Regions from separate parts of the Butyricicoccus sp. AM78-15b2TA genome, predicted to be linked through region 2. Evidence: predicted binding sites of a transcription regulator. Region 2 holds the regulator's gene; each other region holds the start of a gene.
The links. Region 2 encodes NrdR, which represses ribonucleotide reductase genes. Its sites were predicted from a motif close to CACNANATNTNGTG; they were not measured.
Positions count from the first base shown of each region.

Region 1 (5,621 bases), on a different contig from region 2:
GCTTCTTCGGCAGGGTCGCCGTGATAGCCGATCGTGGTGCTGTTGTAATTTTTATACAATCCCAGCTTCTGCAGCTTGGACAGCGGAACGCCTTCGCCCTCTCGGCGGCCGCAGCGCGGACATACTTCACCGATAATGCCGGTATAGCCACAGACCGGATCGCGGTCGATCGGGTGGTTGATCGCACCGTAGCCGATACCGGCTTCCTTCATCGCCCGAACGACAGCCTCAAACGCTTCGAGGTTCTGCGTCGGGTCGCCGTCCAGCTCAATGTAGCTGATGTGGCCGCCGTTGGTCAGCTCGTGATACGGCGCCTCGCGGGCGATCTTCTCAAATGCCGAAATCGGATAGTAAACCGGCACATGGAAGGAGTTGGTGTAGTAATCACGGTCGGTAACGCCCGGAATCTTGCCGTATTTCTCACGGTCGATCTTGACAAATCGGCCGGACAGACCCTCTGCCGGGGTAGCGATCAGCGAGAAGTTGAGGTGGTATTTCTCGGTTGCCTCGTCCATGCGCTGACGCATGTGACCAACGATTTCAAGACCAAGGTTCTGCGCCTCGTCGCTCTCGCCGTGGTGTACGCCGATGAGCGCCTTGAGGCACTCTGCCAGACCGATAAAGCCGAGCGTCAGCGTTCCGTGCTTAAGCACCTCGCCAACCTCGTCATCCGGACCCAGCTTTTCGGAATCCATCCATACGCCCTCACCCATCAGGAACGGGTAGTTGCGCACGCGCTTGCCGCACTGGATGCGGAAACGGTCGAGCAGCTGGTCGATTACGAGGTCGATCTTGCGGTCGAGGTCCTCGAAGAACCAGTCCAGATCGCCGTGGCTGCGGATTGCGATGCGAGGCAGGTTGACCGACGTGAACGACAGGTTGCCGCGGCCGTAGGTAATCTCACGGGTCGGATCGCACACATTGGACATAACACGCGTGCGGCAGCCCATGTAGCCGACCTCGGTCTCCGGATGACCCGGCTTGTAATACTGCAGGTTAAACGGCGCATCGAGGAACGAGAAGTTCGGGAACATACGCTTCGCGGAAACGCGGCACGCCAGCTTGAACAGGTCGTAGTTCGGGTCGCCCTCGTTGTAGTTGACGCCCTCCTTGACCTTGAAAATGTGGATCGGGAAAATCGGAGTCTCACCGTTGCCCAGACCAGCCTCGGTCGCGAGCAGCAGCTGCTCCATGACCAGACGGCCCTCCGGAGAGGTATCCGTGCCGTAGTTGAGCGACGAGAACGGAATCTGTGCACCTGCACGCGAGTGCATGGTGTTCAGATTGTGAACCAGCGCTTCCATCGCCTGATAGGTGCCCTTGCGGGTCTCCTTATCCGCGTACTTGCGGGCAAACTTCATGCACTTTGCAACCGTCTTTTCATCAAGCGTCTCGGAAAGTGCCTTAGCCATCGCCTCGTCGTAGCCGTTGCCGCCTGCCAGACAAGCCCACTTGCCGGTCTCCTGCTCAACACGCTCGGTCAGCGCACGCGCATCGACCTCGTTGTTGTCGTCCTCACCGAACACCTCGAGGGCCTTGGCGAGATTGTCGCGGAACAGCTTGCGGAAGGTCTTGCGCACACCCGGCGCCATCGAGTAATCGAAGTTCGGCACGCTCTGACCGCCATGCTGGTCATTCTGATTAGACTGGATAGCAATGCACGCCAGCGCGGAGTACGAACGGATGTCGTTCGGCTCACGCAGGAAGCCGTGGCCGGTGGAAAAACCGTCGCGGAACAGCTTCAGCAGGTCAATCTGACAGCAGGTGGTGGTCAGCGTCAGAAAATCCAGATCGTGGATGTGGATATCACCCTCGCGGTGTGCCTTGGCGTGCGCCGGATCGAGGATGAACATCTCGTAGAACTGCTTGGCACCTTCGGAGCCGTACTTGAGCATGGTGCCCATCGCGGTATCACCATCGATATTGGCGTTCTCACGCTTGACGTCGTTCTCGAGCGAGGACTTGAACGTCAGATCCTCGTACACCTTCATCAGACGGGTGTTCATCTCACGCACGCGGGTGCGCTCGTTGCGGTACAGGATGTACTTCTTGGCCGTGCGGGCATGTCCGCTTTCAATCAGAACCTTCTCAACAGTGTCCTGCACCTGTTCAACGGTGGGAGTTTCGGTTCCAGCAGTCTCCTCCAGCGTTTTTTCGACCTGCTCTGCCAGCTCCTGCGCCATATCGTGATCCTGGCCGCCGGAGGCCTGTGCTGCGCCGAAAATTGCATTTGTGATCTTGTCGATCTCAAAGGGAGCCATGCGCCCGTCCCGCTTGACGATCTGCTGAATCATAAAGAAAAATCCCTCTCTCATACAAAAACCGCCTAACGGCGATTTCTTGATTATTTACTAAATTATGTAGTGGTGCATTCAATATCGCACAACATCTTGTGTCTGCTTATCTCTTGCTTATATATTCTACCGCCGAAACACCGCCCTGTCAAGGCGCTAAATTCTTTTTGGCACATTTGCAAGAAAAGCACTATTTTTATTGGAGCATTCTCTAAACTTTTCCTCTTGACTCGAAAAATTTATCAGAAAAGCGCGACAAATTCCACAAAGTTTCTCCTTTATTTTCTCCGTGGTAATTTCTCCCGCAAAAAAGCAGCTACACTATATATGGTATCCGTTCTATTCCCCATCGCAAGACGAAAAAAGAACCCCGGAACAGGATTCCGAGGTTCTTTGGTTTCGATCAGAAAATGATCTTATGCCTTGCCGTTGCAGCCCAGAACATTGATCAGCTTGTGGGTAACCATGTCCTTGACAGCCTGACGAGCCGGCTTCAGGTACTGGCGCGGGTCGAAGTGATCCGGATGCTCAGCGAAGTGCTCGCGGATAGAAGCGGTGATAGCCAGACGAATATCGGAGTCGATATTGATCTTGCAGACGGACAGCTGTGCAGCGTGACGCAGCTCTTCCTCCGGAATGCCGATTGCATCCGGCATCTTGCCGCCGAACTTGTTGATCTTGTCAACAAACTCACGCGGTACGGAAGAGGAACCGTGCAGTACGATCGGGAAGCCCGGCAGACGCTTGGAAACTTCCTCGAGTACGTCGAAACGCAGCGGAGGCGGAACCAGAATGCCCTGCTCGTTGCGGGTGCACTGATCCGGGGTGAACTTGTAAGCGCCGTGAGAGGTGCCGATTGCGATAGCCAGAGAGTCACAGCCGGTGCGGGTTACGAACTCCTCAACCTCTTCCGGATGGGTGTAGGAGGAATCCTCAGCGGAAACCTTTACGTCGTCCTCTACGCCAGCCAGGGTGCCGAGCTCAGCCTCGACAACAACGCCGTGAGCGTGAGCATACTCTACAACCTTCTTGGTCTCCTCAACGTTCTCGTCGAACGGACGGGAGGAGCAGTCGATCATAACGGAGGTGAAGCCGCCGTCGATGCAGGACTTGCAGGTCTCGAAGTCCGGGCCGTGGTCCAGATGCAGAGCGATCGGAATGTCCGGGCACTCCTTAACAGCAGCCTCTACCATCTTAACGAGGTAGGTGTGGTTTGCGTAAGCGCGTGCGCCCTTGGATACCTGCAGGACTACCGGAGCGTGCTGCTCCTGGCAAGCCTCGGTGATACCCTGAACGATCTCCATGTTGTTCACGTTGAAAGCGCCAACAGCGTAGCCGCCGTCGTAAGCCTTCTTGAACATCTCAGTAGTAGTAACTAAAGGCATGGGAATACTTCCTTTCTGATAAAAACTGAATCTTAAAAATTCTGCTTTTATTCTATCAGTTAAGCATGCTAAAATCAAGTCCATATCCAAAAAATCCTGTCATTTTTTCGCCGAATTCCTGCGGCAACTTTGCCAAAATTGCCAAACCTGCCGAAAACGCAGGATTTTCATTGATTTTTTTCATATTATATGATACTCTTTATGAGTAAGAAAATGCATGGCACAGCTCTGCGTTTTAATTTGCTTAGGAGGTTTTATCAATGAGTGAACTGAAAGGCGCTTGCGTCATCGGTCAGTCGGGCGGCCCGACTTCCGTAATCAACTCTTCTGTTCTGGGTGCGCTGGAGGCAGCACTGGACAATCCGTCCATCACCCGCGTATTCGGCATGGCACACGGCATCAAGGGCCTGCTGAACGACGACCTGTATGATATCGACAAGGAAGACCGCGACGAGCTGGCTCTTCTGCGCTACACCCCGTCCTCTGCACTGGGCTCCTGCCGCTACAAGCTGGCTGATCCGGATGTTGACGACACCGATTACAAGCGCATCCTTGAGATCTTCAAGAAGTACGACATCCGTTACTTCTTCTACAACGGCGGCAACGACTCCATGGATACCTGCAACAAGGTTTCCAAGTATATGATGAAGTCCGGCTACGAGTGCCGCGTAATGGGCATTCCGAAGACCATCGACAATGACCTGTTCGGCACCGACCACTGCCCGGGCTTTGCTTCCGCTGCCAAGTATATCGCTACTTCCTGCATGGAGATCTATCAGGACGCTCGCGTATACGACACCGGCATGGTCTGCGTCGTAGAGATCATGGGCCGTCACGCTGGCTGGCTGGCAGGTGCTGCCGGTCTGGCTACCGCTATGGGCGCAGGTCCGGATCTGGTTTACCTGCCGGAGACCGACTTCGACATGAAGAAGTTCCTGGCTGACGTAAAGCGCATCTACGACGAGAAGGGCAACTGCCTGGTAGCTGTTTCCGAGGGTATCCACTACGCTGATGGCTCCTTCGTATCCGAGGCTAAGACCTCTGCTACCGACGGCTTCGGCCATGCACAGCTCGGTGGTCTGGCTTCCATGTTGGCTGACACCGTTAAGAACGAGCTGGGCTGCAAGGTTCGCGGCATCGAGCTGAGCCTGCTGCAGCGCTGCGCTGCTCACTGCGCTTCCAAGACCGACGTTGACGAGTCCTATATGTCCGGCAAGGCTGCTGTTGAGAACGCAGTTGCAGGCAAGACCGACTACATGCCGGGCTTCAAGTGCACCCGTGACGAGAACGGCTACAAGTGCGAGATCGAGCTGCTCCCGCTGTCCGAGGTTGCTAACACCGAGAAGAAGGTTCCGCGTGAGTGGATCAACGAGGAAGGCAACGGCGTAACGCAGGAGTTCGTTGACTACGCTCTGCCGCTCATCAACGGCGAGAACGTTGGCCCGAAGGTATCCGGTCTGCCGCGCTTCGCTAACCTGAAGAAGATCAAGGCTGAGGCTTGATTTTCCGCGCAAACTGAATATTCTGCGCCTTGCGGCGTGTGAACGCAAAAACGGGTAGAGCCGCAAGGCTCTGCCCGTTTGCTTTTTAAGAGGAATTTCCTGTATGAATCTTTTTCGATCCAAGAAAAATCTGCTGCTGCTTGCGGCTTCCGTCATCGTCTGGCTGGGCACCTGCCTGCTCGCCACGCACTGGAACACCGTGTATGACGGTGCCGTCGGCGGCTTCCCCGCCTATCTGTGGGTATTTGCGCCGGTCGCGCTCATTTTCAACATTTTTATGAACAGCAGACCCAGTAATCCCGACGGCAGGGATCACAGCCGCTGGGCGCAGGCGCTGCTCGTCTTTCTGGTGGCGCTGATGCTGTTCATTGCCCTGCTGTCCGGCATGAACCCGCTGTATGAGATCAGCTTCTGGTGGATTGCGGCGCTGATCGTGCTGT
Region 1 is NZ_JAQEHY010000001.1:291,332-296,952, forward strand. Features, by position in the region: gene PGS25_RS01585 (anaerobic ribonucleoside triphosphate reductase) at 1-2,294, opposite strand, end outside; gene fba (class II fructose-1,6-bisphosphate aldolase) at 2,711-3,679, opposite strand; gene PGS25_RS01595 (hypothetical protein) at 3,735-3,863, opposite strand; gene PGS25_RS01600 (6-phosphofructokinase) at 3,940-5,181, shown strand; gene PGS25_RS01605 (hypothetical protein) at 5,285-5,621, shown strand, end outside.
Region 1: a site for NrdR is predicted at 2,382-2,395, ahead of PGS25_RS01585 (anaerobic ribonucleoside triphosphate reductase). Genes of this name have one in related genera too.

Region 2 (5,621 bases):
CCGACATCGACTACGATATGGCCCGTCAGCGCGAGAAGGAGGTACGCCATGACGTTATGGCGCACGTTTACACCTTCGGCAAGGCGGCTCCCAAGGCGGCCGGCATTATCCACCTCGGCGCTACCAGCGCGTATGTCGGCGACAATACCGACATCATCCAGATCCGCGAGGGTCTGCTGCTGGTTCGCAAAAAGCTGGCGACCGTACTGGACAAGCTGGCGCAGTTCGCGGATGCGCACAAGTCCCAGCCGACCCTCGGCTTCACCCACTTCCAGCCGGCGCAGCTGACCACGGTCGGCAAGCGCGCTACCCTGTGGATGAACGAGCTGCTGATGGATTTGAACGAGGTAGAATACCGCATCGAAAACCTGCGCATGCTCGGCAGCAAGGGCACGACCGGCACGCAGGCGTCCTTCATGGAGCTGTTTGACGGCGACGAGAGCAAGGTTAAGGAGCTGGAGAAGCGCATTGCCGACGATTTCGGCTTTGCAGGCGTGGTTCCGGTCTCCGGCCAGACCTACTCCCGCAAGATCGACGCGCAGACGCTCGCAACGCTCGCCGGTATCGCAGAATCCGCTTCCAAGTTCGCAACCGACCTGCGTCTGCTGCAGCACCTGAAGGAAGTAGAGGAGCCGTTCGAGAAGAACCAGATCGGCTCGTCCGCTATGCCGTACAAGCGCAACCCGATGCGCTCCGAGCGTATCTGCGCACTGGCGCGCTACGTCATCTGCGACAGCCTGAACCCGGCGTTCACCTCGGCTACCCAGTGGTTCGAGCGCACGCTCGACGACTCTGCGAACAAGCGCATTTCCGTGCCGGAGGCATTCCTTGCCGTTGACGCAATCCTCAACATCATGATCAACGTCGTTTCCGGTCTGGTCGTTTACCCGAAGGTCATCGAGGCGCACGTTATGAACGAGCTGCCGTTCATGGCAACCGAGAACATCATGATGGACGCCGTAAAGCGCGGCGGCAACCGTCAGGACCTGCACGAGCGCATCCGCGAGCACTCCATGGCTGCGGGCAAGCGCATCAAGGAGGAGGGTCTGGAGAACGATATGGTTGACCGCATTGCCGGTGACCCGATGTTCGGCATGACCCGTGAGCAGATCCTCGAGCACCTCGACCCGTCCGCTTACATCGGCCGCTGCCCGTCTCAGGTAGACGAGTTCCTGAACGAGTGTGTTCGTCCGGCGATCGCGCCGTACCTCACCGGTGAGGATGTAAAGGTAGAGATCAACCTTTGATTCGTTTCAGATCACAGTCTGAAACGAGATAGGATGTACCGCACACGGCGCGGATACATCACGGGCGCATATTTGCGCGCCGCACGCGGCACACAAATATGCTTACCGGTATAAAAACCGGTGCTAACCTTACGCGGCATTAAAAAGCTGCGCTGCACAGGTACATGCCCCACGGTTTTTATGAATATCCCGCGCAGCGGGATATTCTATTGCACACGCGCCACAGGCGCGGAATTGTTATACAATATGTGCAGAATGATTGACTTTTTGGCTATTATGCTGTATACTAAATCAGTTGTGTAACAAAAAAATAAAGGAGGCACTTGCAAGTGAAAAAGAGTGTAACTTCCTTTATCGCGGTCATGCTGATCATCATTTTCCTCGGCGTGACGGCGGTAACAGGAGTGTACATTCCGGGCGGCTGGACCATGCCGTTCCGGAACACGGCAACGTCCGACACGTCTGCGACGGATACGAGCGATACCTCGTCTACCGACAGCAGCGCAGACAAGGCGGACAACAAGGCAGACAGCACGGATGCGTCTGCTGACACCTCTGCTGACTCGGCTTCGACCGATTCTGCAGACACGACAGACTCCGGTCTGAAGGCCATCATCCCGAGCGTACTCGATACCGACAACGGTATCCGTCTGGGTCTGGATCTGGTCGGCGGCTCCCGTATCGTATACGAGGCCGAAATCCCGGACGGCTACGACACCAGCAACCTGTCCGACGACATGAACTCGGTACAGAAGGTCATCCGTCAGCGACTGACCGGTAAGGGCTTTACCGAGGCTACCGTATCCCTCAGCGGCGAGAACCGCGTAACGGTTGAGATCCCGCAGATCACCAACCCGGAGGAGGCCGTACAGACCCTCGGCACCACCGCACAGCTCACCTTTGTTGATGCTGACGGCAAGGAGTGGCTGACCGGCTCTGACGTTAAGAAAGCTACTTACGGCTATGGCCGCCCGACCGGCAACGAAGTTGCGGATACCCATTATGTAGAGGTACAGTTTACCTCTGAGGGCAAGCAGAAGTTTGCTGAAGCGACCGAGAGCATCGCGGCCCGCACTGACGGCACCAACGTGATGGCTATTGTCATGGACGATCAGGTTATTTCCGCACCGTCCGTTTCTTCCAAGATCGACAGCGACAGCTGCGTAATCTCCGGCTCGTTCACCCGCGACAGCGCGACCGAGCTGGCAAACCTCATCAACGCAGGTCAGATCCCGTTCTCGCTCAAGCAGGTAGAGCTTCGCTCTGTCGGCCCGCAGCTGGGCGCAGACGCGATGAGCTCCAGCCTGAAGGCAGGTATGATCGGTCTGATCCTCGTTATGCTGTTCATGATCATCATGTACCGCGTTCCGGGCGTTGTTTCCTGCTTCGCTCTGTGCTTCTACATGGTTATCGAGGCGCTGCTGTTCAGCCTGATCCGCGTAAACCTGTCCCTGCCGGGCATTGCAGGTATTATCCTGTCCATCGGTATGGCGGTTGACGCAAACGTCATTATCTTCGAGCGCATCAAGGAGGAAATGGCTGCCGGCAAGACCGTCAAGAGCGCTATCGACTCCGGCTTCAAGCGTGCATTCACCGCAATTCTGGACTCCAACATCACCACCCTGATCGCGTGCGGCGTGCTGTTCTTCCTCGGCACCGGCACGATCGTCGGCTTCGCTACCACGCTGGGCATCGGTGTTATCGTGTCCATGTTCACCGCGCTGACCATCACGCACTTCCTGCTCAACCGCATGGTGGATTTCCACATCCGCAACCCGAAGGCTTACGGTCTGCGTGAGCGCAAGGAAGAGAAGAAGCATTTCCCGATCCTCAAGAACTTCAAGATCTTTGGCGGTATCTCTGTCGTACTGGTCGCTACCGGCCTTGTCGCGCTGATCCTGCTGCCGTTCGGCAAGAACCTGTTCAACCTGAGCATCGACTTTGCCGGCGGTACCGAGATGGAGTTCAACATGCATACCGCTGTTACGCAGGATATCCAGACCGAGGTCAGCGATCTGTTCAAGGACGCAACCGGTGTGGACGCATCCTCTGTAACCTCCTCCGGTGACGGCAACGAGGACGTGCTGATCCGCTCCACCTCGATCGATTCCGAGCAGCGTGCTGCCGTGATCGACAAGATGCTGGAGAAGTACAGCCTTGCCGATACCGATATCCTCAACAACAACGACGTATCCGCTTCTGTCGGCAGCGACCTGCAGCGTTCGGCATTCCTCTGCTCGATCCTTGCAATCCTGCTGATGCTGGTGTACATCACCTTCCGCTTCGAGCTGACCAGTGGTCTGGCTGCGATCTGCTGCCTGGTTCACGACCTGCTCGTTATGCTGAGCGTTTACGTTCTGCTGCAGATTCCGCTCGACAGCAACTTCATTGCTGCTGCACTGACCATCCTCGGCTACTCCATCAACGCGTCCATCATCGTATTCGACCGCGTTCGTGAAAACCTGCGCACCGCGCGCAAGGAGCCGTTTGAGGTCATCGGCGAGAAGAGCATCTGGCAGACCATGGGCCGTACCATCAACACCACGCTTACCACGCTGTTCACCATCGGCATGGTATACATCCTCGGTGTTCCGTCGCTCAAGCAGTTCACGCTGCCGCTGATCGTCGGTATCCTGGCCGGCGGCTGGTCGTCTGTTATGCTGTCTACCGGTCTGTGGGGCTTCTTCCGTAAGAAGTTCCGCCGCCGTCGCAAGATCTAACGACTATCGAAAAGGCACCCGTTCGGGTGCCTTTTTTGCGTTTGTTTATCGGCACAGGGTGACCGGCACAGAGAAAAGAGCCGCCCGGATAGGGCAGTGCAGGAAAAGGTGCCGCTTTATCACAATAAAAAATTGACTTAACAGCACCCCGCGTAGTATAATAACAGCAGACAGATAACAAACCACGCGTGTGAAGCGGTGTTCACAAGGGGGAAGTACGATGAAGTGCCCATTTTGCAGCTTTGAAGACAGCAAGGTCGTGGACTCCCGTCCGACGGACGAGGGTACCAGCATCCGCCGCCGGCGTGAATGTCTCCACTGCGGAAAACGCTTTACCACCTACGAGACGGTGGAGCGCATGCCGCTTATGCTGATCAAGCGCGATGGCACCCGGCAGGCGTATGACCGCCAGAAGCTGCTCAACGGTCTGGTGAAGGCGTGCGAGAAACGCCCGGTTTCGCTGATGCAGCTGGAACAGATCGTCGATCACGTCGAGCAGAAGCTGTTCAGCTCGCTCGAAAGCGAGGTTTCCAGCAAGGTCATCGGTGAGCTTGTCATGGAGCAGCTGCGTAAGGTTGATGAGGTCGCGTATGTGCGGTTTGCCTCGGTCTACCGCCAGTTTAAGGACATCAACACCTTTATGGAAGAGCTGAACACGCTCCTCAAAGATAAATAATTCGGCGGGTATGGCGCAGGCTGTACCCGTTTTCATTTCGGCAGAAAGAAGGCAGATTTATGGACGAACGGCTGCAGAAACAGCTGAATTTCATTCTTGAGATCGACAAGGAGAAGAATATTTTCCGGCAGACGCATCTCTCCGGTCACGGCCGCCGCGAGAACGACGCCGAGCACGCATGGCACATGGCCATCATGGCGTATCTGCTGCAGGAATATTCCAACGAGCCGGTGGATGTGGCGCGGGTCATGCTCATGTGCCTGCTGCACGATGTGGTGGAGATTGACGCAGGCGACACCTATGCCTACGACGCCGACGGTCTGAAGACGCAGAAGACGCGCGAGGACGCGGCAAAGCAGCGCATTTATTCGCTCCTGCCGGACGACCAGAAGCACGAGCTGATGGCTGTTTTTGACGAATTTGAGGCCGATGAGACAGCCGAGGCGCACTTTGCCCACGCGATGGACAATCTGCAGCCGCTTCTGCTCAACAACAGCAACGGCGGCAGCGACTGGGCTGACCACGATGTGACCGCCAAGCAGGTCTACGGTCGCCAGAGCCGCACGGAGAAAGGCTCGGCGTACCTGTATGAGCTGACAGATAACATTCTGCAGGCGAACATCGAAAAGGGTGCGCTCAAAGAAAAATAAAAGAAAATAGAAATAGTTTTCGACCGAGTTGACCATTCGTGGTCAATTTTCCCCTCTGAACGGCGTATGGGTGCAGGCACTTATGCAAAGCAAGGAGGTGAAAACGTGTCAGCTGAGATCATCATTGCGGGACTGAGTCTGCTGGGGACGCTGGCGGGCACGGCCGGCGGCATTATCGTCTCCGGAAAGCTGGTTAATTACCGCATCGAACAGCTTGAAAAGAAGGTCGAAAAGCACAATAACCTCATCACCCGAACCTTCAGGCTGGAGCAGCAGGTCGCGCTGCTGGACGAGCGTGTCCGCGTGGCTAACCACCGCATCAGTGATT
Region 2 is NZ_JAQEHY010000008.1:92,185-97,805, forward strand. Features, by position in the region: gene purB (adenylosuccinate lyase) at 1-1,247, shown strand, start outside; gene secD (protein translocase subunit SecD) at 1,577-3,967, shown strand; gene nrdR (transcriptional regulator NrdR) at 4,188-4,643, shown strand; gene PGS25_RS09320 (HD domain-containing protein) at 4,703-5,293, shown strand; gene PGS25_RS09325 (hypothetical protein) at 5,399-5,621, shown strand, end outside.

Region 3 (5,621 bases), on a different contig from region 2:
CGACGGAATAAACCCAAGCTGCATGAGCCAGTGAACAACCTCATCGAGCGAGCGCTGATCGGATACATCAAACTGCTCAGAGTCGTGCGGACGCTCCTCTTCCTCATAGCCACCGACCGAGGTACGGGAAGCACCGCTGATCTGCGAAATGCCCAGACCAAGTGCCCTCTCACGCACCTGCTGGCTCTCGCGGGTGGAGATGATCATGCCGGTGTACGGCACGGCAATGCGGATGCACGCGATAACCTTTGCGAACAGCTCGTCGCTCAGGCCGTTGTCGAATACATCCGGGTCAATATCGTCCGCGCGCTTGATACGCGGTACGCTGATAGTATGCGGGCCAACGCCGTGTACAGCCTCCAGATGCTCGGCGTGCATGAGCAGACCAGCGAACTCGTACTTGTACATTTCCAGACCGAACAGAACACCCAGGCCAACGTCGTCGATACCGCCGTCCATCGCGCGATCCATTGCTTCGGTGTGGTAGTCGTAATCGTGCTTCGGACCTGCCGGATGCAGCTTGAGGTAGCTCTGCTTGTGGTAGGTCTCCTGGAACAGAATGTAAGTGCCGATGCCGGCGTCCTTCAGCTTGCGGTAGTTCTCGACTGTGGTCGCCGCAATGTTGACGTTGACACGTCGAATTGCACCGTTTTTATGTTTGATGGAGTAAATGGTGTTGATGCACTCGAGAATGTACTCAATCGGGTTGTTGACCGGGTCCTCACCGGCCTCGATGGCAAGGCGCTTGTGACCCATATCCTGCAGTGCGATAACCTCGCGGGCAACCTCTTCCTGCGTCAGCTTTTTGCGAGTGATATGGCGGTTTTTTGCGTGATACGGACAGTAAACACAGCCGTTTACGCAGTAATTCGACAGATACAGCGGTGCAAACATAACAATACGGTTGCCGTAGAACGCCAGCTTGATCTCCTCGGCCAGCTGATACATCTCCTCGATCTTCTCGGGGATATCGCAGGCCAGCAGCACAGAGGCTTCGCGATGCGTCAGACCGGCACAGTGTACGCCGGTAGCCGTTTTCTGCGGACGGGCCTTTTCCAGAATGCTGTCGATCAGCTCGATGTTGTGTTTGTTCTCCTCGGCGTATTTCAGCGTTTCAAGGATTTCCTCATGGTTGATAAACTCCTCTGCATGGAGTGATTTCGGGTTGTACTGAGCCATTTTTTCGTTTTCCTTTCTTATCTTGCGGTCAGAGGATTACTCTTTCCGTCAGAGTCCCTTAAAATGTATCACTTATCGGATAATATCTCCGCGTGCGGTAACAATCCGGCAGCCGACCGACGCCACACGGCGCGACAGGCAGCCGATGCACTGTGCAGCCTCCTCACCGGTACATAGTTTGCCGTCGTACAGTGCATATTTTTTTCGCACCCCAAGCGGAGACAGATTGGGCATCACTACGTTTGCACCAGCCTGCAGTCCGCGTTCGCGGCCGTCCGGCCGGATGGTGCCGAGCGCCGTTGTGGCGGGCAGCAACAAATTCGGTTGAATCAACCGCAGCAGTGACAGCAGATACACTGTCTGCTCACACGTTCCGGCCGAAAAATCGCGGAACGGTGTGTCCTTCTGCGGAATAAACGGGCCGATACCGCACATCTCCGGCCGAAATTTTTCGATGAACTTTAAGTCCTCAGCGAGTGTTCGTGCCGTCTGATACGGCGAGCCGACCATAAAGCCGCAGCCGGTCTGGTAGCCGATGTCTTTCAAATCACGAAGGCAGCGCATACGGTTGTCAAACGACATCTGCGCCGGATGCAGCTTTTCATAATGTGCCTTATCGGCGGTTTCGTGACGGAGCAGATAACGGTCCGCGCCTGCGTCGAACATCGCCTGATAGGCTTCACGAGGGAACTCTCCGAGCGACAGCGTTACTGCACAATCCGGGAACTCTGCTTTGATCTGTCGTACCAGATGGCAAACCACATCGACTGAGAATGCGCTGTCCTCGCCGCCCTGCATGACAAAAGTGCGGAAACCGAGCGCATAACCTTCCCGGGCACAGTCCAGTATCTGCGCCTCGGTCAGTCGGTAGCGGTCACATGCGGGATTGGAGCGCCGGATACCGCAGTAATAGCAGTCGTTGCGGCAGATATTGCCGATTTCGATCAGTCCTCGAATGTACACATCCATACCGTATACCTGTTTTCGTAAGGCAACCGCTTTCTCCGCGGCATAGGCCGCCAGTTCGTCGCTCTGGTTTTCGATCAGATATTCGTATTCCTCTATTGACAGGCTGTGCTGCGCTTCCAGCCGGTCAATGAGCTGCTTCGCCTTATTCATCGCTCTGCACATTGGAATATGCGGTCTTGACGCTGATACCGTCCAGATTGCCGATCTTGCCGGACAAAGCCGAGATCACATCCTGCGGCGCATCAATGGCGATGGACACAATGTTGATATTGCGCGCTCGATAGGGAATACCCATGCGCCCGATGATATAGCTGCCGTACTCATGCAGCAGGGTATTGAGCCGTTCCACAGAATCCGTGTTCTCTACCACGATTCCCATTACGGCAACTCTTGTTTGCATAAAAACACCTCGGAATAAAAAATAACTGCGTCCTCTGAAAGACGCAGTCCGGTACAGATATAAACGGCGCTTCCGTGCAGGAAACGCTGCAATACAATATGGACGGCTCCTTTCATGCAGAATCTGCGGACGCAGAGGCTTACTGTCAGGATCGCTACATCTATTATAGAGGATAGTCGGCAGACCCGCAAGCAAAACCGACGATTTTATGCAAAGAATTATTTTCGCAAAAATATGTATGATATTTTTGTCGAATTTTATCCTTCCAAATCTATATCTTGTATGGTACAATGCAATAGCAGCACATGATGTATGGGTATGTACTTTTACACTTTACCTGTAAACGGCAGTGCTTTTTTGTTCGCTTTTTGTCGGACAATATGATATAATAATGAACGTATGAAATTTAGAGAGGAAGAACAACACATGGTTCGAGTTGTCAAAAAGGATCACACCAAAGAACCGTTTAACATCCAGAAGGTTGTTATCGCCGTTAATAAGTCGGCAAACCGTGTCCTCTACAACTTTACAGAGGATGAGTTGAAGTCGATCTGCAATCATGTCGAGGGTTATATCCGTGACCATCACATGACCGAGATTCAGATCTGGCAAATGCACAACATCGTTGAGTCTGCACTTGAGTCGGTGCAGCCGGAGGTTGCCAAAAGCTACCGCGACTACCGCAACTATAAGCAGGATTTTGTCGGCATGCTGGACAGCGTATACCAGAAAAGCCAGTCTATCATGTATATCGGCGATAAGGAAAATTCCAACACGGATTCCGCGCTGGTCTCCACTAAGCGCAGCCTGATCTTCAATCAGCTCAACAAGGAGCTGTACCAGAAGTTCTTTATGAACACCGAGGAACTGCAGGCCTGTCGGGACGGCTACATTTACGTCCACGATATGTCGGCACGCCGCGATACCATGAACTGCTGCCTGTTTGATGTAGCGAGTGTCCTCAAGGACGGCTTTGAGATGGGCAATCTGTGGTACAACGAGCCAAAAACACTTAATGTTGCATTTGACGTGATCGGTGATATCGTGCTTTCCGCTGCAAGCCAGCAGTACGGCGGCTTTACCGTGCCGTCGGTCGATCTGCTGCTCGAGCCGTATGCCGAGCGCAGCTACAAAATGCTGACCGAGAAGTATACTCGTCTGGGACTGGATGCTGATACGGTCGAGAAGGAAGTTATGGCGGACATTCTCAACGACTTTGAGCAGGGCTTCCAGGGCTGGGAGTACAAGTTCAACACGGTAGCATCCAGCCGCGGCGACTATCCGTTCATCACCATGACAATGGGAACCGGCACCGGTCGTTTTGCCAAGCTGGCCTCCATTACCATGCTGAATGTACGCCGCAAGGGGCAGGGCAAAAAAGGCCAGAAAAAGCCGGTCCTGTTCCCGAAGATCGTATTCCTGTACGATGAGAACTTGCACGGTCCCGGCAAGCTGCTTGAGGATGTATTTGAAGCCGGTATCCTGTGCTCGTCCCGTGCGATGTATCCGGACTGGCTGTCGCTGACCGGTGAAGGCTATGTGCCGAGCATGTATAAGAAGTACGGCGCGATCATCAGTCCGATGGGCTGCCGCGCGTTCCTGTCTCCGTGGTACGAGCGCGGAGGCATGAAGCCCGCTGATGAGAGCGACAAGCCGGTATTTGTCGGCCGCTGGAACATTGGCGCGGTATCGCTGCACCTGCCGATGATCTACGCTAAGGCACAGCAGGAGAGCCGTCCGTTCCGCGAGGTACTCGACTATTATCTGGAGCTTATCCGCAAGCTGCATATCCGCACCTATGCGTACCTGGGGGAGATGCGTGCATCTACCAATCCGCTGGCGTACTGCGAGGGCGGTTTCTACGGCGGACATCTCAAGCCGTCGGACAAGATCAAGCCGATCATGAAAACCGCTACTGCGTCGTTCGGCATTACTGCACTTAACGAGCTGCAGGAGTTGTACAACGGCAAATCGCTTGCCGAGGACGGTCAGTTTGCCCTCGAAACACTGCAGTATATCAACGATAAGGTCGAGCAATTCAAGAACGAGGACGGCAATCTGTATGCTATCTACGGTACACCGGCAGAGAGTCTGTGCGGTTTGCAGGTCGAGCAGTTCCGCAAGAAATACGGCATCATCGAGGGTGTTTCCGATCGTCCGTATGTCTCCAACAGCTTCCACTGCCACGTTACCGAGGACCTGACACCGATTCAGAAGCAGGATCTTGAGGGTCGTTTCTGGAATCTGTGCAACGGCGGTAAGATTCAATACGTCAAGTATCCGATTGACTACAACCATGAGGCGATTCGCTCTCTGGTGCGCCGCGCCATGGCAAAGGGCTTCTATGAGGGTGTCAATCTTTCACTCGCGTACTGCGATGACTGCGGTCATGAGGAACTGTCTATGGATGTCTGCCCGAAGTGCGGCAGCCGCAACCTTACCAAAATCGAGAGAATGAACGGCTATCTTTCCTACTCTCGCGTGAAGGGCGATACGCGCCTGAACGATGCCAAGATGGCCGAAATTGCTGAAAGAAAGAGTATGTAACACGAATGCAGTATCACAATATAACCAAGGACGATATGCTCAACGGCGATGGCCTGCGTGTTGTGCTGTGGGTGGCCGGCTGCGGACACGCCTGTCCCGGCTGTCACAACCCCATCACATGGGACGCGGAAGGCGGTCTGCTGTTTGATCAGGCAGCAAAGGCTGAGCTGTTCACCGAGCTTGGCAAGGACTATATCTCCGGCATCACGTTTTCCGGCGGTGATCCGCTTTTCCCCGGCAACCGCGAGGAGATCAGCGAGCTGTGCCGCGAGGTTCGGCAAAAGTTTCCGGATAAGACCATCTGGCTGTATACCGGCTACCGTTGGGAGGAAATCAAGTGGCTGCCGTTTCTCGATCAGATTGACGTGCTGATCGACGGTCGTTTTGTACAGGCGCAGGCCGATCCGCAGCTTCACTGGCGCGGCAGTGCCAACCAGCGCGTGATTGATGTTCCGCGCACGCTTGCGGCTAACAGTATCGTCCTGCATGACGATAAGTAAAAAGGAGTGCTGAATTATGCAACAGA
Region 3 is NZ_JAQEHY010000004.1:46,946-52,566, forward strand. Features, by position in the region: gene hydG ([FeFe] hydrogenase H-cluster radical SAM maturase HydG) at 1-1,179, opposite strand, end outside; gene hydE ([FeFe] hydrogenase H-cluster radical SAM maturase HydE) at 1,252-2,298, opposite strand; gene PGS25_RS05310 (TM1266 family iron-only hydrogenase system putative regulator) at 2,291-2,548, opposite strand; gene nrdD (anaerobic ribonucleoside-triphosphate reductase) at 2,975-5,095, shown strand; gene nrdG (anaerobic ribonucleoside-triphosphate reductase activating protein) at 5,101-5,595, shown strand; gene PGS25_RS05325 (deoxyuridine 5'-triphosphate nucleotidohydrolase) at 5,612-5,621, shown strand, end outside.
Region 3: a site for NrdR is predicted at 2,818-2,831, ahead of nrdD (anaerobic ribonucleoside-triphosphate reductase). Genes of this name have one in related genera too.